DNA from 2 places in the Cellulomonas sp. ES6 genome. Region 2 is predicted to be linked to the other one. Evidence: predicted binding sites of a transcription regulator. Region 2 holds the regulator's gene; the other holds the start of a gene.

Region 1 (15,577 bases), 430 kb from region 2:
CGGCGAGACCCGCACCTACTCGTTCGAGGCGATCACGCGGGCGATCCGCCTGGTGCAGGGCGGCGCGCGGTTCATCGCGACGAACCCCGACGTCACGGGCCCGAGCGCGGAGGGCGACCTGCCCGCCACCGGCGCGGTCGCCGCCATGATCACCGCGGCCACGGGCCGGCAGCCGTACTTCGTGGGCAAGCCGAACCCGATGATGATCCGCTCCGCGCTCAACCGCATCGACGCCCACTCCGAGACCACCGCGATGATCGGCGACCGCATGGACACCGACGTCGTCGCGGGCATCGAGGCCGGGCTGCGGACGTTCCTGGTGCTCACCGGCTCCACCCGCGCGGAGGACGTCGGCCGCTACCCGTTCCGGCCGACGCGGGTGCTGGACTCGGTGGCGGACCTGGTCCCCCGGGTGCCCGAGTGGGCCGTCGCCGGCGTCTGAGCGCGCCCCCGGCCCGGTGACCGCGACCGACCGGCCCCGTGCCCCGCGCCGCCGGGTGCCGCGGGCCCGGGTGCCGCGGGCCTGGGTGCCGAACCAGCACGGCGCCTGGGCGATGGTCGTCGCCCCGCCCGTGGTCGGCGCCCTGCTCGCCGGTCCGCGCGGGCTGCACGCGCTGCTGCTGGCCGCGTGGCTCGCGGCGTACTGCGCGTACTTCGCGCTCACGCAGTGGCTGCGGTCGGGCCGCCGGCGCCGCTACCGGGACCCCGTGCTCGGGTACGGCGTCGCGACCGCGGTGCTGGGCCTCCCGCTCGTCGCCGCCCAGCCCGCGCTGCTGCGCTGGGCGCCCGCGTTCGCGCTGCTGCTGGGCGCGAGCCTGCGGTACGCGGCGCGACGGGCCGACCGGTCGTACGGGAACGACCTCGTGACGATCGCGGCGGCCGCGCTCATGACGGTGGTCGCGGCCGGCCTCCTGGACCGGCCGGAGGGCTGGTGGCCGCCCGGGGCGGACGACCCGCGCGCGTGGACGGCGGCCGGCCTGCTCGCGGCGTACCTGGTCGGCACCGTGCCGTACGTGAAGTCGATGATCCGGGAGCGCGGTCGGCCGGCGACCGCCCGCCTGTCCGCCGGGTACCACGCGGCCCTGCTCGCGGGCGCGGTCGTGCTGGCGGCGGCCGGCCGCCCGGCCGGCGTCGCCGGGGTCGCGCTCGTGGTCGTCGCCGCCGGGCTGCTCGCCCGCGCGGTGCTGCTGCCCCGGCGCGGGCGCGTGCGGCCCGCGGTGGTCGGTGCCGGCGAGGTGGTCGCGACGCTCGCGGTGACGGCCGTGACGCTCGCCGCGGTCTGACCGCCCGGGCGCCGGGCGCTCAGGCCAGGCCGAGGTCCGCCAGGTCGAACAGGTAGTGGTACGGCACCCCGAGCGCCTCGATCTTCTCGCGCGCGCCGGTCGCGCGGTCGACGATCACCGCGACCCCGCGGACGTCCGCGCCGGCCTCCCGGGCGGCCTCCACCGCGGCGATCGGCGAGGCACCCGTCGTCGAGGTGTCCTCGAGCACGACCACCGGGCGGCCCGCGATGTCCGGCCCCTCGATGCGGCGCTGCATGCCGTGCGCCTTGGCCTCCTTGCGGACCACGAACGCGTCGAGGTCCTGCCCCCGCGACGCCGCCGCGTGCAGCAGGGCCGTCGCGACGGGGTCGGCACCGAGCGTCAGGCCGCCGACCGCCTCGACGTCCGCCGTGCCCAGCCCGACCTCCTCCAGCCGGTCGAGCAGCACGTGGCCGACCAGCGGGGCCGCCCGGTGGTGCAGCGTCACGCGCCGCAGGTCGACGTAGTAGTCGGCCTGTCGCCCGGAGGACAGCGTGACCGTGCCGCGCACGACCGCGAGCTCGACGATCAGGTCGCGCAGCTGCTCGCGCGGGGTCGGGGACATCGGGGAGTTCGTCACGCCCGCCAGGGTACCGAGGCGGGCGGGGCGGACCGGCAGGCCGTCCGCGGGTCGTCCCGGCTCAGTCGCGGTCCGGCCGGACGTCGCCCAGGCGGCGCACCACCGAGCGCGGCATGGCCCGCAGCAGGCCCGACGCCACCTGGTAGCGCAGGCTCGGCGTCGAGATGACCGCGCCGCGCCGCACGTCCGCGAGCGCGGTGGCGACCACCCGGTCGGCGGACAGCCACGCGATCTCCGGGTACGACTCCGCCGCGCGCAGCCCGGCGCGGTCGTGGAACTCGGTGTGCGTCAGGCCCGGGCACAGCGCCGTGGCCGTGACGCCCGTGCCCTCGAGCTCGACGGCCAGGCCCTCCGTGAAGGTGCGCACCCAGGCCTTCGCCGCCGCGTAGGTGCCGCCGGCGGTGAGCGCCGCCACCGACGCGACGTTGAGGATCGCGCCGCGGCCGCGCTCCGTCATCGCCCCCGCGGCGGCGTGGGACAGGACGAGCACGGCGCGCACCATGAGGTCGAGCGCCGCCTCCTCGCGCGCCAGGTCGCCGCCGACGAACCGCTGCCCGATCCCCAGGCCCGCGTTGTTCACGAGCAGCCCGACCCGCCGCTCGGTCGCCCGCAGCCGCTCCGCCACGCGCTCGACGTCCGCGCGGTCCGTGAGGTCGGCCGTCAGCACCTCGGCGTGGACCCCCGCGGCCGCGCGCAGCTGCGACGCGAGCCGCTCCAGCCGCCCGGTGTCCCGGGCCACCAGGACCACGTCGTGCCGGGCGGTGGCGAGCTGCCACGCGAACTCGAGTCCCAGTCCGGCGCTCGCGCCGGTGATGAGTGCGGTTCCCATGCCGCCACCCTACGGAGCGCGCCGCGCGGTTGTCTCCGGCTGCCGCGGCCGGCCGGGTGACGGGCTGTCGGCGGCGGCCGGTAGCGTGCGGGACATGCGCCTCGCCACCTGGAACGTCAACTCCGTCCGGACCCGCGTCGACCGCGTCGTCGCGTTCCTGGAGCGCACCGGCACCGACGTGCTGGCGATGCAGGAGACGAAGTGCAAGGACGAGCAGTTCCCCCGCGAGGCGTTCGAGGCCGCCGGGTACGAGGTCGTGACGAGCGGGTTCAGCCAGTGGAACGGGGTCGCGATCGCGTCGCGCGTCGGCATCACGGACGTCGAGCACGCCTTCGCCGGCCAGCCCGGCTGGGGCGAGGACCCGGTCACGGAGGCCCGCGCCCTCGGGGCGAGCTGCGGCGGCGTGCGCGTGTGGAGCCTCTACGTGCCGAACGGGCGCGAGGTGGGCGACCCGCACTTCGACTACAAGCTGCGCTGGCTCGCCGCCCTGCAGCAGGAGGCCGGCCGCTGGATCGAGGAGGACCCCGCGCTGCCGCTGGCGCTGGTCGGCGACTGGAACGTCGCCCCGCTCGACACCGACGTGTGGGACATCTCGCTGTTCGCCGGGCGGACGCACGTCACGCCCGCCGAGCGGGACGCCTTCGCCGCGTTCGCCGCCGCCGGCTACACCGAGGTCTCCCGCGAGCACCTGCCCGCGGAGCACACCTACACCTACTGGGACTACCAGCAGCTCCGGTTCCCGCGGAACGAGGGCATGCGCATCGACTTCACCTGGGCGTCCCCCGCGCTCGCGGTGCGCGTGACCGGCGCGAGCATCGAGCGCGTGGAGCGCAAGGGCAAGGCCCCGTCCGACCACGTCCCCGTGGTGCTGGACATCGCCGACGCGGCGTGACGGCGACCCCGGCGCCCGCCGGCCGGGGACGAGCGGCCGACCCGGCGCCGGTGCGACAGGGGCGCCTGGGGCGATCCGGCGACCGTGCGGGTGGAGGTGCCCGGAGCGGACCCGGCACGGCGCGCGTCTCCGCTAGGTTCTGCGCATGACGACGCCCGACCCCGGCACCCCCGCGCCCGGCTCCGAGCCTCCCGCCACACCCTCGACGCCCCCGACGCCCGAGGCGACGGGGTGGACGCCCGCCTCGCCGTACGGCGCACCCGAGGCGCCGCCGGTCGCGGGCGGCTGGACGCCCGGGCCGCAGGACGCCGGCCCCGCAGCCGGGGACCCGTACGCGGTCGGGGGCTCCGGCGCCGACCCGTACGCCACCGCCCCGCCGTCCACGGGCGACCCGTACCCGGGAGGCTCGTACCCGGGAGGCTCGTACCCCGGCGGCTCGTACCCGGGAGCGCCGCAGACGGGTGACCCGTACGCGGGTGACCCGTACGCGGGCTCCCAGTACGCGGGCGCCCCGTACGGCGGCTCGCCGTCCCCGGCCGCGAGCGCCCCCTACCCCGCCACCCCCTACGCCGCCGCTCCGTACGCCCAGGGCCCGTACGCCCAGGCCCCGTACCCCGCGGGGCCGTACGCCGCCGGGCCGTACGGCCAGCCGTCCTGGGTCACCCCCGCCCCCGCGACGGACGGGCTGGCGATCGCCGCGCTCATCCTCAGCTGCGCGGGGTTCCTCGTCGGGCTGACGGCCCCGGTGGGCCTCGGCATGGGCATCGCCGCGCTGCGCCGCACCCGCCGCACGGGCGCGCAGGGCCGCGGGCTGGCGATCGCCGCGATCGTCGTGGGAGCGGTCATCACGGCGTGCCTGCTCGCGTGGGTGGTGCTCATGGTGTTCGCGTTCTCGCAGTTCGCCGTCGACCCGTACGGCTCCGGCTACTGACGTGGCGGATCCGTACGCCTACCCCGAGCCGTACTACGCGCCCGGCTGGGGTCCGCCGCCGGCGGCCACGGACGGGGTCTCGGTGGCGGCGCTCGTCACCGGGGTGCTGGGGGTGGGACCGGCGGCGCTGGTGCTCGGGGTGCTCGGGCTGCGGCGCACGCGCGGCGGGACGCGCCGCGGGCGGGGGCTCGCGGTCGCGGGCACCGCGCTCGGGGCCGTCGGCACGCTCGCGTGGGCGGCGCTCCTGGCGCTCGGCGTCGGCACCGCCCTGGCCACGCGGCCGCTGCCCGCGGACGTCGCGGAGCCGGTGGACGCGCGGGCCGTGCAGCTCGTGACCGGCAGCTGCCTCGCGGAGCTGCCGGCGGACGGCCCGGTGGACCGCGTCCGCGTGGTGCCGTGCGCGGACGTGCACGCGGCGCAGGTCGTCACGGAGTACGACTTCGGCCGGGACGCGTCGTGGCCCGGCCGGGACGCGGCCGCGGCGCGGGTGTCGGCGGCGTGCGAGCTGACGGCGGCGGAGGAGTCGGCGGGCTACCGGATGGTCGCCTGGTCCCCGAGCGCGTCGTCGTGGGCGCGCGGCGACCGCACGGGGCTGTGCGTGCTCGTCCCGCCCTCCCCGGAGGCGGGCTCGGCGCTGGACGCCTCCCGGTAGGTCAGAGCGGCCGGACGAGCTGGGCGCTCACGTGGGCGCGGACGACGGCCACCATGTCCGTGGCGCCGTCGTCCAGCAGCCACTGCACCTGCAGCCCGTCCATGAGCGCCACGAGGTGCCGCGCCGCCGTGCCGGGTTCCACGCCGTCCCGGAGCGCGCCGGCCTCGCGCGCCCGCTCGTAGGCCGACCGGACCGCGGCCAGCGCGCGGCGGTACCGGTCCTGGAAGTAGTCGTGCGCGGGGTGGTCCGCCGACGTCGCCTCCGCGGAGAGCACCGCGTACAGCTCGACGATCGGGCGGCGCCCGGTGTTGCGCTCCACGAGCTCGACCAGGCGCCGCAGGCCGGAGACCGGGTCGTCGTCGTCCCCGCCGGCCACCCAGACGCTGTCGACCTCGTCGCGGTGCTCGAGCACGGCGAGGAGGAGCGCCTCCTTCGTCGGGAAGTGGTGCAGCAGCCCGGGGTGGGAGATGCCGCAGCGCCCGGCGATCTCGCGCAGGGAGGCGCCGCGGTAGCCGACCTCCCCGAACAGGGTCACCGCCCGGTCGATGATCTCCCGCCGCTTGGCGCGGCCCTTGGCGTAGCCGCGCTCCACGTCGACCGCCATCTGCCGCTCCCCCGCGTCCCGCTGGGTCCCGCCGCTGGGCCCGTCCTGGGGTCAGGGTCTCACAGGCGGCCGCGGCCCGGCCCCCCTCGACCGCAGCAATACCTACCGCACGGTCGGGATAGCCGTTAGGCTCGGCCGGGTCCGACCGACCCCGCACGAGGAGGTGCCGCGTGTCCGACGCGCCCGCGCTGTTCGACATCGACCGCGTCCTGTCCGAGCTCACCCTCGAGGAGAAGGCCGCCCTGACATCGGGCTCCGACTTCTGGCACACCGAGGGCGTCCCGCGCCTGGGCGTCCCGCCGGTGATGGTCACCGACGGGCCGCACGGCCTGCGCAAGCAGGCGGAGAGCGCCGACCACCTCGGGCTGGGCAGCTCCGTGCCCGCGACGTGCTTCCCGCCGGCCACCGCCCTGGCCTCGACGTGGGACGTGGACCTGATCGGGCGCGTCGGCCGGGCGCTGGGCGTCGAGACCCGCGCGAACGCCGTCGGCGTGCTGCTGGGCCCCGGGGTCAACATCAAGCGGTCGCCGCTGTGCGGGCGGAACTTCGAGTACTTCTCGGAGGACCCGGTGCTCGCCGGCGACCTGGCGGCGGCGCTCGTCGAGGGCGTCCAGTCGCAGGGCGTCGGCACGTCGCTCAAGCACTTCGCGGCGAACAACCAGGAGACCGACCGCATGCGCGTCTCGGCCGACGTGGACGAGCGCACGCTGCGCGAGATCTACCTGCCGGCGTTCGAGCGCGTGGTCACGCGCACGCAGCCGTGGACCGTCATGTGCTCGTACAACCGGGTCAACGGCACGTACGCCTCGCAGAACCCGTGGCTGCTGACCGACCTGCTGCGCGGCGAGTGGGGCTTCGAGGGCCTCGTGGTGTCGGACTGGGGCGCCGTCGTCGACCGGGTCGCGGCGGTCGCCGCCGGGCTCGACCTGGAGATGCCGGCGACCGGCGGCCGGACCGACGCGCTGGTCGTGGAGGCCGTGCGCGACGGCCGGCTGGACGAGGCGGTGCTCGACGTCGCGGTCCGCCGGGTGCTCACGATGGTCGCCCGCGCGCAGGCCGCGCTGGCCGACCCCGGGACCGTCGACGTCGACGCGCACCACGCGCTGGCCCGCGAGGCGGCGGCCGACGGCTCCGTGCTGCTGAAGAACGACCCCGTCGACGGCACCCCCGTGCTGCCGCTGTCCCGCGAGGACGCCGCGGCGGCCGTCGTCATCGGGGAGTTCGCCCGCACGCCGCGCTACCAGGGCGCCGGCTCGTCGCAGGTGAACCCGACGCGGCTCGACGACGCTCTGACCGCGCTGCGCGCCGCCGTCGGCACCCAGCTGCCGTTCGCGCCCGGGTTCGCGGTGGCCGGCGCGCCGGGCTCGCAGGACGCGGACGACGCGGCGCTGCTGGCGGAGGCCGTCGAGGCGGCGCGGGGCGCCGGGACGGTGCTGCTGTTCCTCGGGCTGCCCGCCCCGGACGAGTCGGAGGGCTACGACCGCACGCACCTGGGGCTCCCCGCCAACCAGCTCGCCGTGCTGCGCGCCGTCGCCGCGGTCAACCCCCGCGTCGTCGTGGTGCTCGCGAACGGCTCCGCGGTGACCGTGGAGTGGCAGGACGACGCCGCCGCCGTGCTGGAGACGTGGCTCGGCGGCCAGGCCGGCGGCTCGGCCGTCGCGGACCTGCTGCTGGGCGTCCGGAACCCGTCCGGGCGGCTCGCGGAGACCGTCCCGCACCGCCTCGAGGACACCCCGGCCTTCGGCAGCTTCCCGGGCGAGGCCGGCCACGTCCGCTACGGCGAGGGCGTCCTGGTGGGGTACCGCTGGTACGACACCCGCCTGCTGGACGTCGCGTACCCGTTCGGCCACGGTCTGTCGTACACGACGTTCGCGTACTCCGGCGTCCGCGCCGAGGTCAGCGGCGAGGGCGCGGCCTCGTCCGTCGAGGTGACCGTGACGGTGACGAACACCGGCGCGGTCGCGGGCGCGGAGACCGTCCAGGTGTACGTGGGCGACCCCGACGCCGCGGTCGTCCGGCCGACCCGGGAGCTCAAGGCGTTCGCCAAGGTCGCGCTGGAGCCCGGCGAGTCCCGCACGGTCGCCGTGACGCTCGGCGCGCGCGACCTGTCGTACTGGCACCCCGGCCTGCGGCGCTGGGTGGTCGGCGGCGGCCGCACGGTCGTCGAGGTCGGCGCCTCCTCGCGGGACGTCCGCGGTACGGCGGAGGTGACCGTGACCGGTGAGCCGCTGTGGAGCGAGGTCACCGCGGACTCCACGGTGAACGAGTGGCTCGCCCACCCGGTCGGCGCACGCCTGCTGGGGCCGGAGCTCACGTCCGCGACCGCCGACCTCGACCCGGGGATGCTCGCGATGATCGGCGACATGCCGGTGCGCGTGGTCGTCGGGTTCGGCATGGCGGGCTTCGACCTGGCGCGGCTCGACGCCCTGGTCGCGGAGGCGCGCGCGGCCTGACGCCGGCCGTGGCAGGCAGGGCCGTGGGTCCCGGTCGGCACACCGGGGCGGGTGGCACGCTGGTGCCCGGCGGCGCGGCGCGCGCCGCCACGAACGGGCGAGACGGAGGCAGGGACATGGCAGCACCACGGGTCGTCGTGGTCGGGGGCGGGTACGGCGGGGCGCGGGTCGCCTCGCTCCTGGACGACGTGGCGGACGTCGTGCTGGTGGAGCCCAAGGACGCGTTCGTGCACGCCTCCGCGGCGCTGCGGGCGGCGGTCGACCCGGTCTGGGAGTCGCGGGTGTTCTTCGGCTACGACCGGCTGCTCGAGCGCGGGCACGTCGTGCAGCAGCGCGTCGAGCGCGCCACGTCCAGCGGGGTGCAGCTCGGCGACGGCACGAGCCTCGACGCCGACTACCTGGTGCTCGCCACGGGCACCTCGTACCCGTTCCCCGCGAAGTTCATCGAGTCGGACACCGGCGTCGCGCGGGCGCGCCTCGCCCGGATGCGCGACGGCCTCGCGCGGGCCGAGCGCGTGCTCGTGGTGGGCGCCGGCGCGGTCGGGCTCGAGCTGGTGGGCGAGCTGCTCGACGCCTACCCGCACCTGGCGGTCACGGTCGTGGACCAGGCCGACGACGCGCTGACCTCCGAGGACTACCTGCCGGAGCTGCGCGCCGCCGTCCGGGACCAGCTCGACGGCCGGGTGCAGTTCCTGTTCGGGTCCCGCCTCGGGTACCTGCCGCCGGTGGACGTCGGGGTGCACGAGCCGTTCGTCGTCGACACCGAGGCCGGCGAGCGCGTCGAGGCGCAGATGTGGTTCCGGTGCTACGGCAACCTGCCCGCGAGCGACTACCTGGCCGGCGTCCGCAACGGGCTCGGCGAGGTGCGGGTGGACGACACCCTCGCGCTGACGGGGTTCCCGACGGTGTTCGCGGTCGGCGACATCACCGACGTGCGCGAGTCGAAGCGGGCCTCCGCGGCGCGCGACCACGCCGCGGTGGTCGCGGCGAACATCCGGGCGCTCGTCGAGGGCGGCACGCCCTCGGCGGCCTACACCCCGGCGCCCGAGCGGATCGTGCTCCCGCTGGGCCGCACCGGGGGCGCCTCGCAGGTCGTCGACGAGGCCGGCGCGCACCGCATCCTCGGGGCGGAGGAGACGAGCCGCATCAAGGGCGCCGACCTGTACTCGTCCGCCATGGCGGAGCTGTTCGGCTGACGGCGGGGACGCCGCGCGGGGTCAGCCCCGCGCGGCGAGCCGGCGGCGGCGCAGCCGCGTCCACACGAACCGCACGACGATGACCACGATCGCCGCGTACACGGCGTAGTTGATGTAGTCGGAGTAGTGGCCGACGTCCTCCCACTGCTCGCCGAGCACGTAGCCCGAGACCACCAGGGCCGAGTTCCACACGGCGCTGCCGAGCGCGGTGTAGACGAGGAACCGGACCTGCGGCATCCGCTCCAGGCCGGCCGGGACGGACACCAGCGACCGGACGACCGGGACGCAGCGCCCGACGAGCACCGCCGCGCCGCCGTGCCGGACGAACCACGACTCGGCGCGGTCGAGGTCCTCGACCTCCATGAGCGGGATCCGCTCCAGCCACCGGCGCAGCCGCTCCCGGCCGAGCCAGACGCCGAGGCCGTACAGCACCCAGGCGCCGGCGACCGCGCCGACCGTGGCGCCCACCACCGCCCAGCCGACGTGCATGTCGCCCTGGCTGGCCACGTAGCCGGCCACCGGCAGCACGACCTCGGACGGGATCGGCGGGAACAGGTTCTCCAGCGCCACCAGCAGGCCGACGCCGGCGGGTCCGAGCGCCTCGACGACGCTCACCACCCAGCCGGCCAGCCCGGTCAGCTCGGGCGAGGACGCGGGCGCGGCGGCGCGGGCGGCCAGGGCGAGGGCGGTGTCCATGGCCCCCGATGGTCGCACGGCCCGACGTCACGGGCCCGCCGGGGCGCGGCGGCGCGGGCGGCGTGCACAGGTCGTGCACACCACCCGCACACCGCCGTCAGGCCCGCGTGAGGACCAGCCCGGTGCCGCCGTCCGGCGCGCGCGTCACGCGCACCGTGTCGCCGTCGTGCACCTCGCCCGCGAGCAGCAGCCGCGCGAGCTTGTCGCCGATCTCGCGCTGCACCAGCCGGCGCAGCGGCCGGGCGCCGTACGCGGGGTCGAAGCCCTCGATCGCCAGCCACTCGCGCGCCGCCGGGTCGACGTCGAGCGTGAGCCGCCGGTCCCGCAGCCGCGCCGCGAGCGACGCGACCTGCAGGTCGACGATCCGCCCGATCTCCTCGAGCGACAGCGGGTCGAACAGGACGATGTCGTCGAGCCGGTTGAGGAACTCCGGCTTGAACGCGGCGCGCACGGCCTCCATCACGCCCGCCCGCCGCTGCTCGGGGTCGAGCAGCGGGTCGACGAGGTGCTGCGAGCCGAGGTTCGACGTCAGCACCAGGATGACGTTCCGGAAGTCGACCGTGCGGCCCTGGCCGTCCGTCAGGCGGCCGTCGTCGAGCACCTGCAGCAGGATGTCGAAGACCTCGGGGTGCGCCTTCTCGACCTCGTCCAGCAGCAGCACCGAGTACGGGCGCCGGCGGACGGCCTCCGTGAGCTGACCGCCCTCCTCGTAGCCGACGTACCCCGGGGGCGCCCCGATGAGGCGCGCGACGGAGTGCCGCTCGGCGTACTCGGACATGTCGATCCGGACCATGGCGCGCTCGTCGTCGAACAGGAAGTCCGCGAGCGCCTTGGCGAGCTCGGTCTTCCCGACGCCCGTCGGGCCGAGGAACAGGAACGACCCGGTGGGCCGGTCGGGGTCGGCGATGCCCGCGCGCGACCGGCGGACGGCGTCGGAGACGGCCGCGACCGCGGCGCGCTGCCCGATGAGGCGCTCGCCGATGACCTCCTCCATGCGCAGGAGCTTGGCGGTCTCGCCCTCCAGCAGGCGGCCGGCGGGGATGCCGGTCCACGCGGCGACGACCTCGGCGATCTCGTCCGGGCCGACCTTGTCCGCGATCATCGGCGCCTCGACGCTGCCGGTCTCCTCGGCGCGCTCCCGCTCCTCGGCGGCGGCGATCTCCTGCTCCACGGCCGGGATCTCGCCGTACTGGAGCCGGGCCGCGCCCGCGAGGTCGCCCTCGCGCAGCAGGCGGTCCGCGGTGGAGCGCAGCTCGTCGAGGCGGGCCTTGAGGTCGCCGACCAGGTTGTGCCCGGCCTTCTCCTTCTCCCAGCGAGCGGTCAGCCCCGCGAGCTCCTCGCGGCGGTCCGCCAGGTCGGCGCGCAGCTTCTCGAGCCGCTCGCGCGAGGCCGGGTCGTCCGCCTCGGACAGCACGACCTCCTCCATCTCCAGCCGGGTCACGGCGCGCTGGAGCTCGTCGATCTCGACCGGGGAGGAGTCGAGCTCCATCCGCAGGCGGGACGCGGCCTCGTCCACCAGGTCGATCGCCTTGTCGGGGAGCTGCCGGCCGGTGATGTAGCGGTCGGACAGCGCGGCGGCGGCCACCAGGGCGGCGTCCGAGATCGTCACCTTGTGGTGCGCCTCGTAGCGCTCCTTGAGGCCGCGCAGGATCGCGACGGTGTCCTCCACGGACGGCTCGCCGACGAAGACCTGCTGGAACCGGCGCTCCAGGGCGGGGTCCTTCTCGATGCGCTCGCGGTACTCGTCCAGCGTCGTGGCGCCGACGAGGCGGAGCTCCCCGCGGGCCAGCATCGGCTTGAGCATGTTGCCCGCGTCCATCGCGCCCTCGCCCCCGGCGCCCGCGCCGACGACGGTGTGCAGCTCGTCGATGAACGTGACGACCTCGCCCTCGGACGAGGTGATCTCCTCCAGGACGGCCTTGAGGCGCTCCTCGAACTCGCCGCGGTACTTGGCACCGGCGACCATCGCGGCGAGGTCCAGCGACACGAGGCGCTTGCCGCGCAGGGACTCCGGCACGTCGCCCGCGACGATGCGCTGGGCGAGGCCCTCCACCACGGCGGTCTTGCCGACGCCCGGCTCGCCGATGAGGACGGGGTTGTTCTTGGTGCGGCGGGACAGCACCTGGATGACGCGGCGGATCTCGGCGTCGCGGCCGATGACCGGGTCGAGCCTCCCGTCGCGGGCGCGCTGCGTGAGGTCGACGCCGTACTGCTCGAGCGCCTTGTAGGTGCCCTCGGGGTTCGGGCTCGTGACGCGCGCGGACCCGCGGACGGACGGCAGCGCGGCGGCCAGCGCGTCGCGGGAGGCGCCCTGCGCGCGCAGGGCGTCGGCCACGCCGGACTGCCCGGCGGCCAGGCCGAGCAGCAGGTGCTCGGTGGAGACGTAGTCGTCCCCGAGCGTGCGCGCCTCCGCCGAGGCGGCCTCGATCGCGGTGGCCGTGGCGCGGGAGGCCGTCGGCTGCGCGACGGACGAGCCGCTCGCGGCGGGCAGGCCGACGAGGATGGCGCGCACGGCGCGGCCGAGCGCCTGGCGGTCGGCACCGACCGCGTCGAGCAGGCCGTTCGCTACGCCGCCCTCCTGGGCGAGCAGCGCGTTCAGCAGGTGGGCCGGCTCGAGCTGCGGGTTCCCCGCGGCGGCCGCCTGCTGGATGGCGTCGCCGATGGCCTCCTGCGACTTGGTGGTGAGCTTCGCGTCCATCGTTCCCCTCCGTGCGTGGCGTCCGGACGTCCCGGTCGGGCCGCCGCGTGCCTCCGGTGCAACCCGGTCGAAGTTGAGCCTATTCCGCTCAACTCTGCGCGTCGAGCAGTCGGGGCGCCGGTGCGGGGCGGTACGACACCGCGCGCCCGGGCACCGCCCGCTCGTGACTGCCGTCACGCCGTGTCATGACACTGACAGCCGTCATCACGTGTTGTGACGATGTTCACGTCCCGGTGGGCCGCGGGTCGCGGCCGGGCGGCGCGCGCCCCTCGTGCGTGACCAGCGCCTCCGCGAGCCGTCCGGAACATCCTCGATGTCGGAACTGCCGGACCTCTGATCTGCGCATATCCGGACATACCGGTCGGGCAGCGCGTGATCCACGTCACATCACGGGTCCCAATCGGCCCGGGCGAGTTGCGCTCGGGCGCTGCCGCGCAACAGGCTGAGTGCACTCCCACGAGGGGCACCACCGACTCACAGGAACGACCCCGACGCCACGTCGCCACCCGTCCGAACGGGTGACACCCGTCACGCCCGACCGCCGTCCCCAGTCACAGCGGAGGCCCTCCCCGCCCCGCTGCCCCCGTCCTCCGCCGCGTCACCGTCGCCGCTGGCTCCACCCCTCCAGCGCCGAGGTGAGCGATGTTCATCTTCATCCTGCAGATCCGGCACATGCTCGACGACCAGGCCGAGCTGTACCTCTTCACCGTCTTCTCCGGCCTCGTGTGGGCGCTCTGGCTGCTCAAGGTCGGCCTGTCCCGCCGGTACCGCCCGTGGTTCGCCGAGCACCACGAGACCACCAGCGTCGTCGTCCCCGTCGTCGACGAGCCGCTCGACCTGTTCCGGGACGTGCTGAGCCGGGTCACCGAGCAGCACCCCGACGAGGTCATCGTCGTCATCAACGGCAAGCGCAACCCGGGCCTCGAGCAGGTCTGCGAGGAGTTCGCGCCGCTCGTGCGGTGGGTCCACACCCCGATCCCGGGCAAGCGGAACGCCGTGAAGATCGGCACCGAGATGTCCCGGTACGACGTCACCGTGCTGCTCGACTCGGACACCGTCTGGACGGCCGGCACGCTGTCGGAGCTGGTCAAGCCGTTCGCCGACCCCAACGTCGGCGGCGTCACCACCCGGCAGCGCATCCTCGAGCCGACACGCTCCTGGATCACCCGCTGGGCCGACTGGCTCGAGAACTCGCGCTCGCTCTACTCGATGCCCGCGCAGTCCGTCCTCGGCCAGGTCGGCTGCCTGCCCGGACGCACCATCGCGTTCCGCCGGCACATCCTCATGGAGGTCATGCACGACTTCATGACCCAGCGGTTCATGGGCGTGTTCCTCGAGGTGTCCGACGACCGCACGCTGACCAACCTCACGCTCAAGCAGGGCTACCGGACGGTCTACCAGCACACCAGCCTCGTCTACACCGACGCCCCGCTGCAGGTGAAGAAGCTGTTCAAGCAGCAGCTGCGCTGGGCGCGCGGCAGCCAGTACAACACCCTGCGGATGCTGCCGTGGATGCTCGGCCACGCGCCCGTGCTCGCGGTGTTCTTCCTGGCCGACATCGTGCTGCCGTTCCTGCTCGTCGGGACGATCGCCGGCTGGGTGTACCGCTCGGTCAGCGGCACCGGCGTCAACCTCTACGAGGCGATGCTGGCGACCTACGGCGCGCAGGCCGGCTGGTTCTGGGTCATCGCCCTGATGGTCGTGTCGTCGGTGCTGTCCATGGCGATCCGGCAGATCCGGCACCTGCAGGAGGTCCCGAGCGACTTCTTCCGGCTCCCGGTCTTCATCATCGTCTCGACGTTCTTCCTCATGCCGGTGCGGCTGCTCGGGTTCCTGCGCATGGCGCACGCCTCCGGGTGGGGCACCCGCGCCGGTGCCTACGCCGGCGGCGACCCCGGCACGGCCGAGGACGACGGCGACCACCGCCCGTCCCTCGAGGCGGAGCTCGGCCTGATGTCGCAGCCGGCGCCCGTCGACGTGGTGGACCGGGGCGGGCTTCCCACGCAGCGCGACCACGGCTCCGGCCCGGGCGCGCCGGTGCACGCCGTCGCCGGGCACGGCGGCCTGCTGGCCCAGGCCGACGCGACCGCCCCGCTGCCCGCCGTCTCCGCGGCACCCGCACGGCACGCCGCGCCCGCGGCGGCACCCGCGGCGGCACCCGTCGCGGCCGGCCGCCGCGAGGCGCGCACCACCCCGACCGCACCCGCCCGCCGACGGCTCAACCCGCTCGCGGCGATCCCGTACGGCATCGCCGTGATCCTGTTCGCCCTGGAGGCGCTGCTCTATGTCTGACGCACCGACCACCCCCGCCGCGCCGACGGGCGCCGCCTGGTGGGCACCGACCATGGGCCGGATGACCGTCCGCGCCCGCATCGCCACCGCGGCCGTCGTCGCCGGCCTGCTCGCCGTGACGCTCGTGGTGTGGAACACGCCCGCGGTCTCCTCGCTCGTGGGCGCCGACGAGTCCGACGCCGCCGAGCCCACCGCCGCCGAGCTCGCCCTCCAGCGGCGCAACGCCGAGCTCGAGGCGCAGCTCGAGACCAGCCGCTCCCAGTCCGACGCCCTGCGCGACGTGCTGTCCGACGAGCAGGCCGCCCGCAAGAAGGGCGAGCAGGACCGCGCCGCCGCGCAGGCCGAGCGGGACGCCCGGGGCGACTCCGCCGGCAGCGGCTCCGGCTCGGGGGGCTCGTCGCGCTCCGGGTCCTCGGGGTCGTCCGGGTCGGGGTCGTCGGGTCGCTCCGGCGG
Region 2 (15,577 bases):
TCGACCGCATGGTCAAGGAGGCCGAGGCGCACGCCGCCGAGGACAAGAAGCGTCGTGAGGAGGCCGAGACCCGCAACTCCGCGGAGCAGCTCGTCTACTCCACGGAGAAGCTGCTCGCCGACAACGACGACAAGCTGTCCGACGACGTGAAGACCGAGGTGAAGTCGGCCGTCGACGACCTGAAGAAGGCGCTCGAGGGCGAGGACGTCGCGGAGGTCCAGGCGAAGCAGGCCGCCCTGGTGACCGCCAGCCAGAAGATCGGCGAGGCGCTGTACTCCGCGAACCAGCAGGCCCCCGCGGGCGACGCCCCGGCGGACGGCGCGGCCGACTCCGGCGCGTCGGCGCAGGACGACGACGTGGTGGACGCCGAGATCGTCGACGACGAGGGTGACAAGAAGTGACCGACGAGCCGACCCCGCAGGGGCGTGACCCGGAGGACGCCCCGCGCGTGACCGACAAGCGCCGCATCGACCCGGAGACGGGCGAGCTGCGCGAGCCGACGCCCGAGGAGGCGGTCCTGGCCGAGGCCGAGGAGGCCGCGACCGCCGCCGAGGAGGCCGTGGTGCTGGAGGGGCTGGTCGAGGCGCAGAAGCTGGCGGCCGAGCGGCTGGACGAGCTCCAGCGCCGGAATGCCGACTACTACAACCTCGAGCAGCAGTACTCGGCGTACGTGAAGCGGTCGAAGTCCGAGGCCCTCGCGGCCCGGGACCAGGGCGTGGCCGCCGTCGCCGAGGCGCTCATCAGCGTGCTCGACGACATCGAGCTGGCGCGCCAGCACGGCGACCTGGTCGGCCCGTTCGCGTCGATCGCGGAGAAGCTCGAGGGCACCCTCGGGCGGTTCGGGATCGAGCGCTACGGCGCGGCCGGCGAGCCGTTCGACCCGACGGTGCACGAGGCGCTCATGCACGGGCACTCGGCCGACGTCTCCGAGCCGACCGTGCAGCAGGTGCTGCAGCCGGGCTACCGCATGGGCGAGCGCATCATCCGCGCCGCCCGGGTGGCGGTCGTCGACCCGGAGGCGTGACGAGCAGGATGAGGGCCCGGCCGCGTGACCGCGCGGCCGGGTCCCGCCCGGCCCGGGCCCTGACGCGGGCCCGGACCGGTGGAGCAGAGCGGAGGGAGGCGTCGTGAGCGGGCAGGACTGGCTGGAGAAGGACTTCTACGCCGTGCTGGGCGTCCCCAAGGACGCCGACGCGGCCGCGATCAAGAAGGCGTACCGCAAGCTCGCCCGCACCATGCACCCGGACCACAACCCCGGGGACGCGGTCGCGGAGGCCAAGTTCAAGGAGGTCGGCGAGGCGTACGCCGTGCTGTCCGACCCCGAGCAGCGGCAGCAGTACGACCAGCTGCGGGCCATGGCCGGCGGTGCGCGGTTCCGCGCGGGTGCCGGTGGCCCGGGTGGCGCGCAGGCGGGCGGGTTCGAGGACCTGTTCGGCGGCGTGTTCACCGGCGGCGGTGGGTCGCGCGTGCGGTTCCCGCAGGGCGGCGGCGGTGCGGCGGGCGGCGGCGCGGGCGGTGCCGGCGGGTTCGAGGACCTGCTCGGCGGGCTGTTCGGCGGCGGCGGGTTCGGCCAGGCCCGCACGGCGCGCCGCGGCGCGGACCTGTCGGCGGTCACCACGCTGCCGTTCCGGCAGGCCGTCGAGGGCTCGACCGTGGCGCTCGGCGTCGAGGGACGCACCGTCAAGGCGCGCATCCCCGCCGGCGTCCGCGACGGCCAGAAGATCCGGCTGCGCGGCAAGGGCCGGCCCGGCGAGCACGGGGCGCCCCCCGGCGACCTCGAGGTCACCGTGCGGGTCACGCCGCACCCGGTGTTCGCGCTCGACGGCAACAACCTGCGGGTGACGCTGCCGGTCGCGTTCGACGAGGCCGCGCTCGGCGCCGAGGTGCCCGTGCCGACGCTCGACGGCGGCACCGTGCGGCTGAAGATCCCGGCCGGCACGCCGTCCGGGCGGACGCTGCGGGTCAAGGGCCGCGGCGTCACGACGTCGTCCGGCACGGGGGACCTGCTGGTCACCGTGCAGGTGGTCGTCCCGCAGCGGCTCAGCGCCGCGGCGAAGGAGGCCGTGCAGGCGTTCGGCATCGCGACGTCCGGCGAGGACCCGCGCGCCGAGCTGCTGGCGCGCGCCCAGGAGTGAGGCACCGCCGGGCGACCGGGGCCTGACGGTCCCGGTCGCCCGGCGCACGACGGCAGGAGGTGGTGGGGATGGTCTCGGAGGACGCGCAGGTCTACGTGATCTCGGTCGCCGCCGAGCTCGCCGGCATGCACCCGCAGACGCTCCGGCAGTACGACCGGCTCGGCCTCGTGCAGCCCGGCCGCACGCGCGGCCGCGGGCGGCGGTACTCCCTGCGGGACATCGCCACGCTGCGCGAGGTGCAGCGGCTCTCCCAGGAGGAGGGCGTCAACCTCGCCGGCATCAAGCGCATCCTGGAGCTCGAGTCCCAGGTCGAGCGGCTGCGCCGGCAGGTCGAGTACCTGCGGGCGTTCGCCGAGCCCGGTCGGCGCGTGTTCACCGCCCACCCCTCGGGCGACGTCGTGGCGATGGGGCCGCTCGGGCGCAGCCAGCGCCGGTCCGCCGAGCCCGCCGCGGAGGACCCGCGAGCCGCCGGCGCGCGCGGGGCGATCGTGCTCTGGCGGCCCTCCGGGCGCTGACGCGCGACGTCGCCCGGCGCGCGCCGGGCGACGTCGCCTACCGTGGCAGGCGACGGGCCGGACGGACGAGGCGGGCACGATGCGAGGCAGGACCCCGGCGGCGGGCGCCGCGCTGCTGCTGGCGGCGGTCCTGACGCTGCTCGGGTCCGGGCCGGCGGCCGGGAGCCCCGGCGGGCCCGGCGCCCCCCGCGACGCCGCGGTGGTCGCCGCCCGGCCGGCCGCGGCGACGACCGTGGACGGCGGCGGTCCGGCGGCGGACGGCGGGGGGTCCGGCGCTGACGCCGCGGCGCCCGAGCAGCCCGTCCCCACCCCGACGCCGACACCGACACCGGTGCCGACCACCGCGCCCGTGCCGACGCCCGACCCCACGCCGTCGCGCGCGCCGCAGCCGGAGCCGCGCCCGACGACCACGCCGACCCCCGTGCCGGAGCCGACCCCCGTCGCGCCGGGGACGCCGTCGCCCGCTCCGACGCCGACGTCCGTGGCACCCGGCGGGTCCGGGACGGACGACGACCGGCCCGCGCCCGGCCGGCGCCCCGCCACACCGCCCGCGGTCACGACCGCGACGACGCCGTGGGGGCAGCTGCTGGGCGCGCTGGCGGTCGTCCTCGCGGGTGCCGTCGCGGTCGTCCTGGTCTCCGCGCGCCGTCGGGCGGCTGCGGCCGCCGCCGCTGCCGCCGCGGCACCGCACGGGCCCGCGGCGGACCCGGACGCGGCGGGAGGCGGGAGCGCGGCCGCCGACCCCCCGGGGCCGGAGGAGGTGCTGCGCCTCATGGTCACCGCCGGCGAGGCGATGATCGACGCCGGCCACACCGTCTCCTCCGTCGCGGAGGCCCTCGACGACATCGCCGTCGCGCACGACGTCCGCGGCGCCGAGGTCGTCGTGCTGCCCACGGCGCTGCTCGTGTCGGTGCCGCAGGGGTCCGCCGTCGCCACCGCCGTGGTGTCGACGGGGCGTCGCCCGCTCGACCTGTACCAGGTGGACGACCTGGCGGACGTGCTGCGCGACGCCGCCGCGCCCGCGGACGCCGGCCCCCGCCCGACGCCGGGGTCGCTGATCGGCCGGATCGCGGACCTGCGCGCCGCGCCGCGGCCGTTCGGGCCCGTGGCCCGGCTCGCGGGCTACCTGCTGCTGTCCGTCGGCCTCGCCGCGCTGCTCGGCGGGTCCTGGGTGGACCTGCTCGTCGCCGGCGGGCTGGGCGTGGCCGTCGGCGCGGTGCAGCTCGCCGTGCCGCCGCTGTCCAGCGGCCCCCAGGTGGCGCTGACCATCGCCGCGGCGTTCGGGGTGGCGCTCGCGGTGCTGCTGCTCGCCCGCGTGGTGCCCGGCCTCGGCGTGCTGCCGTCCGTCGTCGCGCCGCTCGCGCTGTTCCTGCCGGGCGGCCTGCTCACCACCGGGGTGATCGAGCTCGCGGCGGGCCAGATGCTGTCCGGCGGCGGGCGGCTCGCGGCGGGCACCATGCAGCTCGCGCTGCTGGCCGGCGGCATCGTCGGGGCCGGCGCCCTCGTCGGCATCCCCGAGCTCGACCTCACCGCGTCGTCCCAGCCGCTCGGCCCGCTCGCGCCGTGGGCGGGGGTCGTGCTGTTCGGCGTCGGGACCGTCGTCTTCCGGTGCGCCCGGCCGCGGACCACCGGCTGGGTCGTCCTGGTGCTCGCGGTCGCCTACGGCGCGCAGGTGGTCGGCGGGACGCTGCTCGGCGGGGTGCTGTCCGCGTTCGTGGGTGCGCTCGTCATGACGCCGGTGGCGCTCGCGGTCGCGCGGTTCCCGTCCGGCCCGTCGCCGCTCGTGTCGTTCCTGCCGGCGTTCTGGATGCTCGTCCCCGGTGCGCTGGGCCTCGTGGGCGTCGCGACCCTGCTCGACGGCGGCAGCGGGGCCCTGTCCACCCTCGTGTCGACGGCGTCCACGATGCTCGGCATCGCGCTCGGGGTGCTGCTGGGGCTGTCGGCCTCGCGGGCGCTGCCCGGCCTGCCGCACCGGCGCGGCGGCGACGGCCTGCCGGGCACGGCGGTCGTGGGGCGGCGGGTGCCCGTCGCGGCTGCGGGAGCCTCCGCGCCCGGTGCCGGTGCACGCGCGGCCGACCGCGCGGCCGACCAGGCGGACGACGGGGTGGCGGCTGACCGGGCGGGCGGCGGGGGTGTCGCGGACGCCGACCGCCGCGGTGCGTCGCCGGGCACCGACCCCGCCGCGCCGCCCGCCCCCGACACTCCGCGGATCTGACCGCCCCGCCGCCGGTCGGCCGGGGGTGTTCGGATCCGTTCGTGCGGGCGCGCCGGGCGTGTCCGTGCGAACGGATCCGAACGCGGCCAGGGGGTGGGGGGAGGGGGTCGGGGCACGCGCGCGTCCGGTCCGCGACACGCCGACGGGCGCGACACGCCGGACCCGGATCACGTCCGCGGCGGGCGTGCGCGTCGTCGTCCACAGGTGGACCCGGGTGTGGGTGACCTGGGGACGACGAGGGGCTCGCTGTGGACGACGCAGCAGGTCCCGCGGGTCGCCGTCGGGCGGGCTGTGTGTCAGTGGTCGGTCGTAGCCTGTGGATGAAGCCGGACACCACGACTCCGTGCACAGCCTGTGGAGAACGACACGCGTGTAACACCAGCACTTGTGGTCCCTTGCCGGACGCACCACTAGGTGTAGTGTTCTGACTCGCCGCTCGACGCGGGGCCCCGGCCACCGGGAGACCCGCCGACGCGGCCCAGGACGAGCACCACCAGCAGTGCGGGGCGGGCGCGGGGGCGCACGTACCAGCGAGGCCTTTCACACCGGGGAGACACGATGACCATCACCGTCTACAGCAAGCCGTCGTGCGTCCAGTGCAACGCGACGTACCGCGCCCTGGACAAGGCCGGGCTGGAGTACGAGGTCGTCGACATCACCGAGGACGCCGACGCGCGTGACTACGTCATGTCGCTCGGCCACCTGCAGGCGCCCGTCGTCGTGGCGGACGGCCACCACTGGTCGGGCTACCGCCCCGACCAGATCAAGGCGATCGCCGACCGCGCCGCGGTCTCCGTCGCCTGACGTCGCCGCCCGCCGCCCGCTGACCCGGGCGGCCCGGCCGCGACCCTGCACGATCCACGATCCGACCGGGGCGAGGGGGATCGACGAGCGATGAGCTCACTGGTCTACTTCTCCAGCGTCTCGGAGAACACACGCCGATTCGTCGACAAGCTGGACATCGACGCCGCGCGCATCCCGCTCCGCCCCTCCGAGCCGTTCCTCCGCGTCACCGACCCCTACGTGCTGGTGGTCCCGACGTACGGCGGCGGCAACGAGGGCGGCGCGGTGCCGCGGCAGGTCGTGAAGTTCCTCAACGACGCATCGAACCGTTCCCTCATCCGCGGCGTCATCGCGGCGGGGAACACCAACTTCGGCGCTGCCTACTGCATCGCCGGGGACATCATCGCCGCGAAGTGCCAGGTCCCGTACCTGTACGCCTTCGAGCTCATGGGAACGACCGAGGACGTCACGCGCGTCCGAGAGGGATGGGGACGATTTTGGCAGCGACAGTCACGGATGCCGGCCTGACCGACGGCACGCAGGTCGTCACCATCACGCCCGAGATGGACTACCACTCGCTCAACGCGATGCTGAACCTGTACGGGCCGAACGGCGAGATCCAGTTCGACAAGGACCGGGAGGCGGCGCGGCAGTACTTCCTGCAGCACGTCAACCAGAACACCGTCTTCTTCCACGACCTCGAGGAGAAGCTGGACTACCTGGTCACGAACAAGTACTACGAGGCCGAGGTCCTGGCCCAGTACGACCACGAGTTCATCAAGCGGCTCTTCAAGCACGCGTACTCGAAGAAGTTCCGGTTCCAGACGTTCCTCGGCGCGTTCAAGTACTACACCTCGTACACGCTGAAGACGTTCGACGGCAAGCGGTACCTGGAGCGGTTCGAGGACCGCGTCGCGATGGTGTCGCTGACGCTGGCGGCCGGCGACGAGACGTTCGCCCTGCAGCTCGTCGACGAGATCATCTCCGGCCGGTTCCAGCCGGCCACGCCGACGTTCCTCAACCTCGGCAAGGCGCAGCGCGGCGAGCCCGTGTCCTGCTTCCTGCTGCGCATCGAGGACAACATGGAGTCGATCGCGCGCGGCATCAACTCCGCCCTGCAGCTGTCGAAGCGCGGCGGCGGCGTGGCGCTGCTGCTGTCGAACATCCGCGAGCACGGCGCGCCGATCAAGCACATCGAGAACCAGAGCTCCGGCGTCATCCCCGTGATGAAGCTGCTCGAGGACTCGTTCTCGTACGCGAACCAGCTCGGCGCGCGCCAGGGCGCCGGCGCGGTGTACCTGCACGCGCACCACCCCGACATCATGCGGTTCCTCGACACCAAGCGGGAGAACGCGGACGAGAAGATCCGCATCAAGACCCTGTCGCTGGGCGTCGTCATCCCGGACATCACGTTCGAGCTGGCCAAGAACAACGAGGACATGTACCTGTTCTCGCCGTACGACGTCGAGCGCGTCTACGGGGTGCCGTTCGCGGACGTCAACGTCTCCGAGAAGTACCGCGAGATGGTCGACAACGGCGAGATCCGCAAGAAGAAGATCAACGCCCGCGACTTCTTCCAGACGCTCGCCGAGCTGCAGTTCGAGTCCGGCTACCCGTACATCCTGTTCGAGGACACGGCGAACCGCGCGAACCCGATCAAGGGCAAGATCACGCACTCGAACCTGTGCTCCGAGATCCTGCAGGTCTCGACGCCGTCGACGTTCAACGAGGACCTGTCCTACGCCGAGGTCGGCCGCGACATCTCCTGCAACCTCGGCTCGATGAACATCGCGCTGGCGATGGACTCCCCGGACTTCGGCCGCTCGGTCGAGACGGCGATCCGCGCGCTGACCGCGGTGTCGGACCAGACGGACATCGAGTCGGTGCCGTCCGTGAAGAAGGCGAACCGCGGCGGCCACGCCATCGGCCTCGGGCAGATGAACCTGCACGGCTACCTGGCGCGTGAGCACGTCTACTACGGCTCCGACGAGGGCCTGGACTTCACGAACATCTACTTCTACACGGTGGCGTACCACGCGATCCGGGCGTCGAACCTGCTGGCGAAGGAGCGCGGCCAGGCGTTCCTCGGCTTCGAGGACTCGACGTACGCGTCCGGCGAGTACTTCGCCAAGTACGTCGAGGGCACGTGGGAGCCGCGCACCGCCCGGGTGAGGGAGCTGTTCGCGACGGCCGGCGTGCACATCCCGACGCAGGACGACTGGCGGGCGCTGGCGGAGTCGGTGCGCGAGCACGGGCTCTACAACCAGAACCTCCAGGCGGTCCCGCCGACGGGCTCCATCTCGTACATCAACAACTCGACCTCCTCGATCCACCCGATCGTGTCGAAGATCGAGATCCGCAAGGAGGGCAAGATCGGCCGGGTCTACTACCCCGCGCCGTTCATGACCAACGAGAACCTGGACTACTACCAGGACGCGTACGAGATCGGCTACGAGAAGATCATCGACACGTACGCCGAGGCCACGCAGCACGTGGACCAGGGCCTGTCGCTGACGCTGTTCTTCAAGGACACCGCCACCACGCGCGACATCAACCGGGCCCAGATCTACGCCTGGCGCAAGGGCATCAAGACGCTCTACTACATCCGCCTGCGGCAGATGGCGCTCGAGGGCACCGAGGTCGAGGGCTGCGTGTCCTGCATGCTCTGAGCGACCGGCGCCGGCCGGGCCTGCGGGCCCGGCCGGCGCGTCGGTCCCCGGGTGCAGGATGGGGAGCAGGACGTCGCGGGCCCCGGCCCGCAGCCGCGGTCGGCGCGGCGAACCACGACACGACGATGGAGCAGTGATGGCGGAGAAGCTGAAGTTGATCGACCGCGTGCAGGCGATCAACTGGAACCGGCTCGAGGACGACAAGGACCTCGAGGTCTGGGACCGGCTCACGGGCAACTTCTGGCTGCCCGAGAAGGTGCCGCTGTCCAACGACATCCAGTCGTGGGCGACGCTCACCGAGACCGAGAAGCAGATGACCACCCGGGTGTTCACGGGCCTGACGCTCCTCGACACCATCCAGGGCACGGTCGGCGCGGTCTCGCTGATCCCCGACGCCCTGACCCCCCACGAGGAGGCGGTGTACACCAACATCGCGTTCATGGAGTCGGTGCACGCCCGCTCCTACTCCTCGATCTTCTCGACGCTCATCTCCACGCGGGAGATCGACGAGGCGTTCCGGTGGTCGGAGGAGAACCCGAACCTGCAGCGCAAGGCCGAGATCGTCCTCAACTACTACCGGGGCGACGACCCGCTGAAGCGCAAGGTCGCCTCGACGATGCTCGAGTCGTTCCTGTTCTACTCCGGCTTCTACGCGCCGATGTACTGGTCCTCGCGGGCCAAGCTCACCAACACGGCCGACCTGATCCGCCTGATCATCCGCGACGAGGCGGTGCACGGGTACTACATCGGCTACAAGTTCCAGAAGGGCCTGGAGAAGCTCACCGCGGCGGAGCGCCAGGAGCTCAAGGACTACACGTTCGAGCTGCTGTTCGAGCTGTACGACAACGAGGTGGAGTACACCCAGGACCTGTACGACCCCCTGGGCCTCACCGAGGACGTCAAGAAGTTCCTGCGCTACAACGCCAACAAGGCCCTCATGAACCTGGGCTACGAGGCGCTGTTCCCGCGCGACGAGACGGACGTCAACGCCGCGATCCTCGCCGCCCTGTCACCGAACGCCGACGAGAACCACGACTTCTTCTCCGGGTCGGGCTCGTCGTACGTCATCGGCAAGGCCGTGAACACCGAGGACGAGGACTGGGACTTCTGATCCCGGCCTGACCCGCGCACCGACGACGACGCCCCGGACCCTGGTGGGTCCGGGGCGTCGTGCGTCCCGGAGCGCTTGCCGGGGAGCCGGCTGGTGTCCGCCGGACGGCTCGTCCGGGGCCTCAGCTTCCGGACCCGGCCCCGATGACGGCGACGACCACGGACCCGATCGCGGTCCACGCCAGCACCGTCCACGGCATCAGCATGCTCACGCGTCGCGGGGCCGCCTCCTCGCGCGGGCCGACCACGGGGTCGGCGGTCCGGCCGCGACGCCCGAGGACCACCTCCGCCCCGATGCCGGTGGCGAGCAGCAGGAGGCCGGCGACCAGGGCCGCGGGTGCGGGCAGCTGCGCGATCGGTGCCTCGATGCGCAGCAGCAGCGCCGCCGGGACGAGCGCGGCGGTGACGCCGGCGCCGACGGTGACCGCGGCGACGACCGGCCTGCGGACGATCAGCCCCAGCACGCGGTCCGCGTGCCGGACGAGGAGCCCGCACCCGGCGGCCACGACCGCCAGCATCGCCACGAGGCCCCAGCTGAGCGTGACGTCGCCGCCCCGGGCGGTCTCGCCGACCGCCGTGATGACGGTGACCATGCCGAGGATCTCGGCGGCGAGCGGCGCGAGGTGCGGCCACCACCGCGTGCGCGGGGCGGGCAACGTCTCGGCGACCGTCCGGGCGTAGGCGACGGGGTCTCCGAAGGCGACGTGCTCGGGCTCGCCGCTGTCCCGGCAGTGGACGTCGATCTCGGCGAGCGCGTCGCCGATGCGCTCACCCGGGACGTCGCGCAGCCGGGCCTCGAGGACGAACGCGTCGACCCAGCCCGGGTCGACGGCGGGCGCGATCTGCTGGGCGCCGGTCGGGCGGCGGGTGTCAGGCACGGGGGTCCTCTCCTCCGGGGGCGGGTGCGGCCAGGTGGGCGTCGACGACCGCGGCGAAGCGCGTCCAGCGCGCCACCAGGTCGAGCAGGTGGTGGCGCCCCTCCGGGGTGATCTCGTAGTACTTGCGACCCGGACCGCCCTCGCCGGCGCGCCACTCGACGGTCACGTGCCCGGCGGCTTCGAGGCGACCGAGCAGGGGGTAGAGGGTGCCGCCCTTGATGTCGCCGATCCCGGCCCCGGCGAGGCGGGTGGCGATGGCGTACCCGTACGTCGGGCCGTCGGCGAGCACGCGCAGCACTGCCTGCGGCAGCACCCCGCGGAGCCACTCGCCCGGCCACTCGCGTTCGTCGGTCACGTCTAGATCGTATGGCTGACTAGATCGGGAGGCAATCTACCGGGGTCGCCGGCCCGCGGACCTGTGGTCCCGGCTGCCCGCCTGCGTGGTCTGGGAGACTCGCCCCACACGACGAAGGAGGACCCGAGGGTGGAGCTCGACCTGGCGACGGCGCTCGCGGACGGCCGCACGGAGTACGACAAGATGGTGGCCGGCGACTGGTACCGCTACCGGTTCGGGCCCGAGCTGGCGGACATGACGACCAGCACGCAGCGCACGTGCCGCCGGATCACCGCCCTGTACGACGAGGACCGGCCCGCGGCCGAGAAGCTGTTCCGCGAGCTGCTGGGCACCGTGGGCGAGGGCGTCGACTTCCGGCCGCCGTTCTACCTGGACTACGGGCACCGCCTGCACCTCGGCGACCGGACGTTCGTCAACGCGGACCTCCTGACCCTCGGCGGCGGTGAGATCCGGATCGGCGCGGACGTGCTGATCGGCCCGAGCGTGCGCCTGTACACGCCGACGCACGTCCTGGACCCCGAGCTGCGCCCGCAGGGGTGGGAGCGGGTCTCGTCCATCACCATCGAGGACGGCGTCTGGCTGGGCGGCAGCGTCGTGGTCTGCCCGGGCGTGACGATCGGCGCCCGGTCGGTGGTCGGCGCAGGGTCCGTCGTGACGAAGGACGTGCCGCCGGACGTGGTCGTGGCGGGGAACCCCGCGCGCGTCGTGCGCTCGCTGCTGCCGGAGGGCTGACCGTCCGTCGCCGTCAGATCTCCGAACGGTCCCGCACGCCTGCGCCCGGCCGTTCCGGCCGCACAGGTCACTAGCCTCACCGCCAGACCGACGCGGACGCCCACGACGGCGCGGTGAGCTGCCGTGCCCGGCGTCCCGACGCGGCCGCGGCGCGAGCCGGACCGTGGGTGACCGGCGTGACGGAGGGCGACCGCCGTCCGCCTCACCCGCGTCCGTCGTCACGCTCCGCTCTGCTGACGGCGTGAGAGACGAGGGACGGCCCATGAGCACGAGGACCTGGTGGCGGGACGGGCTGGTCGCGGTGGTGACGGCGGCCGTGCTGGCGCTCGCCGGAGCGCCGGCGGCGGGGGCCGCGGACGGCGACGGGACGGACCCGGCGGCGACGGCGTCGATCTCGGGGACCATCGTGTTCCCCGAGGGGCTCCAGGAGGGGTACTCCGAGGGCTTCGACATCCAGGCGTGGACCGTGGACGGCCAGGAGCCGTGGACGTACGGCAGCACGTCGGGCTCGGGGACCTCGTTCTCGATCCCGGGGCTGCGTGCCGACCAGGACTACGTCGTGTCCCTCTCGTTCTGGCACGACGAGCTGGCCGACGGGCTCTGGGCGGGTCCGGGCGTCCCGCCCGTGCGGGCGGTGGCGGCGGCCGTCGCGGTCCGTGGCGGGACGACGGACCTCGTGGTCGAGGCGCTGAAGAAGGCGTCACCGACGAGCATCTCCGGCACGCTGACGCTGCCGCCCGAGGTCGCGTCGGTCGACGGGACGCGCGTCGTCGCCACCGTCGGGTCCGCCGACTACGAGGGGGAGGACGCGGTGCGCACCGCTGTCGTCACCGGCTCGGCGTTCACCCTCACGGGGCTGCACCCCACGTTGGGCTACCGGGTCTGCCTGGAGGCCTCCGCGTCGACGACCGCGGGCTGCTACCGCAGCGACGACGGCACGCTCGGACCGGTCACCGACGCGGACTCCGGCGCGCCCGCCGGCACGTGGGTCGACCCGGGCTCCGAGGGCATCGTGCTCAGGCCCCACCACCCGATGTCGATCTCCGGCCGGGTCGAGCTCCCGCCGGGGGTGACGTCGCTCGCCGGGCTGACGGTGCAGGCCTTCGGCCTGTCCTGGTGGGACGAGCCGTTCCAGGGCAGCACGACGCTGACGGGGTCCTCCACGACGTTCACCATCGCGGGCCTGTCGTCGTGGGAGACGTACGACCTGTCGATCACCGGGTCGGACAAGGTCTTCCCGGGGTACTACGTCTCGGACACGCAGCCGCTGGGCCACCAGAAGAGCGACGCCTCGCGGGTCGCGCCCGGCGCGACCGGCCTGGTCCTGCGGCCCACGGCCACGGCGACGCCGCTCACGCCCACGAACACGACGAGGCCGATGGTCCTCGGCGCCGCGAAGGTCGGCGCGAGGCTCACCGCCAAGCCCGGCGCCTGGTCGGTCGCGGGGCTCACCTACACGTACCAGTGGCTGCGCGGCACGACGGCGATCAGCGGCGCCACGACGTCGACGTACACCGTCACGACCGCGGACGCCGGCCAGAAGCTGTCCGTCCGGGTGACCGCGTCGCGGTCCGGCTACCAGTCCGCGCAGGCGACGAGCGCCGCGACCGCCACCGTGCCGCTGCTCGTCGTCACCAGCACGAGCAGGCCGACGACGTCGGGCACGGCGAAGGTCGGCGCGACGCTGACCGCCAGGCCCGGTTCCTGGTCCGTCTCCGGGCTGACGACCACCTACCAGTGGCTGCGCGACGGCGCGGCGATCAGCGGAGCCACGTCCGCCTCGTACCGGGTCACCGCCTCCGACGTGGGCAGGAAGCTCGCGGTCAAGGTCACGGTCCGCCGCACCGGCTACAAGGCCGCGAGCTCCACCAGCGCGGCGACGGCGCCGGTCGCCAAGGGGACGATCGCCGTCCGGACGAAGCCGACCGCGGCGGGCTCGGCGAAGGTCGGCGCGCAGCTCACCGCGAAGCCGGGGACGTGGTCGGCGTCCGGGGTGACGCTCCGGCACCAGTGGCTGCGCGCGGGCAAGCCGGTCCCGGGCGCCACGAAGGCGACGTACACCGTGACCGCCGCGGACCTCGGGCAGCGGCTGTCGGTGAGGGTCACCGCGGTGAGGTCCGGCTACACGTCGGCCTCGGCGACGAGCGCGTCGACGGCGGCGGTGGCCCGCGGCACCCTGACGAGCACGGCACGGCCGACCGTCACCGGCACCGCGGCCGTGGCGTCCCGCCTGACCGCGACGCCGGGCACCTGGGCGACGACGGGGCTGACGTACGGCTACCAGTGGCTGCGCAGCGGCTCGGCGATCACGGGCGCCACCGCGTCGACCTACACGCCGACCGCGGCGGACGTCGGCAAGCCGCTGTCCGTCCGTGTGACCGCCAGGAAGAGCGGCTACACGACCGCCACCGCCACCAGCCTCGCGACCGCGGCGGTCGTCAAGGCCGCGCCGGCGGTGACCGTGACGCTCACGCCGTCGACCGCGCCCGCCGGGACGACGGTCACGGCCGGGGTGGCGGTCGTGGTCCCGGGCGTGACCAGGCCGACAGGGACGGTCACCGTCACCGCCGGAGGGACGACCACGACGGCCACGATCGCGTCCACCGCGTCCACCGCGGGCGGCAGGGCGACGGTCGCGCTCCCGACCCTCGACGCCGGGACGTACGACGTCGTCGCGCAGTTCACCCCGACGGGGACCACGGCGACGACCACGGCGGCCGGGTCGTCGGCCCCGGCGCAGCTCGTCGTCGCGCCACCCGCCGTGCCCTGACGGACCACACCCCGCCCACCCGCGGCGCCGCGCGTCCGGGTGACCTGACACCCGCCGTGCGCGACGTCGACCACGGCGGGAGCCTGCGCTGCCAGGATGCCCGCATGCCCTCGCCCCGCCGCCTGCTCGCGGCCGCCGGTGCCGCCGGTGCCGCCGTGCTGCTTCCCCTGCTCGCGCCCGCCGGGGTCTCCGCCGCGGTGCCGGTGGCCGCCGCGCGCCCCGCGCCCCCTGCCGCCGTCGCGGCCGTCACCGCGCCCGGGCCGCTGGCGGCCGCCGAGGACCGCACCGAGGGCCTGCGCGTCGAGACGTCCGCGACGTACACGGTCGACCTGGCGGCGAGCGTCGTGCACGTGGAGCACGTCGCGACCCTCACGCACCAGACCCCGTCGACGGGCGCCTGGTACTACACGTTCGAGGAGTACGCGGTGCCGTTCCTGCCGGGCGGGACGGGCGTGACCGCTACGTGGGACGACGGGACGCCGCTCGCGTTCACCCTGGAGCCGGGGACGGACGAGTACCTGCCGGCCGTCGTCGTCGCGCTCCGGCCGGTGCTGACCTACGGCGACACCCGGACGCTGCGGGTGACGTACGACCTGCCGGCGCAGCCGCCCCGTGTCGCCACGTACGCCCAGGTGAACCCGGCGTTCGCGACGTTCCCCGTGGTGCTGGACGGCGACCCCGGCCTGGCCTCCGCGCGCGTCGTGGTGCCCGGCGGCCCGGACGTCGAGGTGGTGGGCGGCCCGATGACCCCGGCGCCCACCGGCGACGGCACGACGTGGAGCGCGGACGCGGTGGCCGACCCGGCCGCGTGGCAGGCCCAGGTCGTGGTGCGGGACGACGACGCCCTGGTGCCGGCCGACGTGGACTACGGCGACGGCGTGCAGGTGCTCGGGTGGCCGGACGACGCGGAGTGGCTGGCGTTCACCACCGACCTGGCCGGACGCGGCCTGCCCGTGCTGGAGGAGCTGGTCGGGCAGCCGTGGACGGTCACGGGCGGGCTGACGATCCTCGAGGCGGCCACGCCGAGCGCGCACGGGTACGCCGGCTGGTACGACCACGACCGTGGCTCGATCGAGATCGGCGACATGCTCGACGCGCACGTGACGCTCCACGAGCTCGCCCACGCCTGGTTCAACGGGACCACGTTCGAGGGCCGGTGGATCGGCGAGGCGCTCGCCGACGAGTACTCCGCGATCGCGATGGAGACGCTCGGCCAGGAGCGCCCGACGCCCGCGCCGCTGGACCTCGCGCGTCCGGACGCGGTCCGCCTGGTCGACTGGGAGGACGCCCGCGCGGACGGGCCCGAGGGCGGCGCGCACGACGAGTACGGCTACGCCGCGTCCTGGTGGGTGGCGCACGAGATCGCCGCGGAGATCGGCCCGGAGGCGCTGTCGGCGGCCGTCGGGGCGGCGGTG

What was found. Region 2 encodes HspR, which represses chaperone genes until heat shock. Its sites were predicted from a motif close to AAGTTGAGTCNNNNNGACTCAACTT; they were not measured.
Region 1: the regulator HspR is predicted to act here: its motif matches at 12,903-12,927, upstream of clpB (ATP-dependent chaperone ClpB).

Annotation. Positions count from the first base shown of each region.
Region 1 covers NZ_CP125655.1:3,014,275-3,029,851, reverse strand. The annotation lists gene P9841_RS14085 (HAD-IIA family hydrolase) at 1-442, shown strand, start outside; gene P9841_RS14080 (YwiC-like family protein) at 459-1,283, shown strand; gene pyrE (orotate phosphoribosyltransferase) at 1,303-1,866, opposite strand; gene P9841_RS14070 (SDR family NAD(P)-dependent oxidoreductase) at 1,943-2,710, opposite strand; gene P9841_RS14065 (exodeoxyribonuclease III) at 2,805-3,602, shown strand; gene P9841_RS14060 (DUF4190 domain-containing protein) at 3,748-4,533, shown strand; gene P9841_RS14055 (DUF4190 domain-containing protein) at 4,535-5,185, shown strand; gene P9841_RS14050 (TetR/AcrR family transcriptional regulator) at 5,187-5,789, opposite strand; gene P9841_RS14045 (aryl-beta-d-glycosidase) at 5,960-8,242, shown strand; gene P9841_RS14040 (FAD-dependent oxidoreductase) at 8,359-9,438, shown strand; gene P9841_RS14035 (DedA family protein) at 9,460-10,134, opposite strand; gene clpB (ATP-dependent chaperone ClpB) at 10,232-12,832, opposite strand; gene P9841_RS14025 (glycosyltransferase family 2 protein) at 13,475-15,124, shown strand; gene P9841_RS14020 (glycoside hydrolase family 26 protein) at 15,186-15,577, shown strand, end outside.
Region 2 covers NZ_CP125655.1:2,584,500-2,600,076, forward strand. The annotation lists gene dnaK (molecular chaperone DnaK) at 1-401, shown strand, start outside; gene P9841_RS12015 (nucleotide exchange factor GrpE) at 398-1,024, shown strand; gene P9841_RS12020 (DnaJ C-terminal domain-containing protein) at 1,128-2,135, shown strand; gene P9841_RS12025 (heat shock protein transcriptional repressor HspR) at 2,204-2,650, shown strand; gene P9841_RS12030 (threonine/serine exporter family protein) at 2,730-4,865, shown strand; gene nrdH (glutaredoxin-like protein NrdH) at 5,424-5,669, shown strand; gene nrdI (class Ib ribonucleoside-diphosphate reductase assembly flavoprotein NrdI) at 5,760-6,176, shown strand; gene nrdE (class 1b ribonucleoside-diphosphate reductase subunit alpha) at 6,212-8,317, shown strand; gene nrdF (class 1b ribonucleoside-diphosphate reductase subunit beta) at 8,454-9,428, shown strand; gene P9841_RS12055 (hypothetical protein) at 9,550-10,305, opposite strand; gene P9841_RS12060 (PadR family transcriptional regulator) at 10,298-10,660, opposite strand; gene P9841_RS12065 (sugar O-acetyltransferase) at 10,790-11,392, shown strand; gene P9841_RS12070 (hypothetical protein) at 11,655-14,162, shown strand; gene P9841_RS12075 (gluzincin family metallopeptidase) at 14,267-15,577, shown strand, end outside.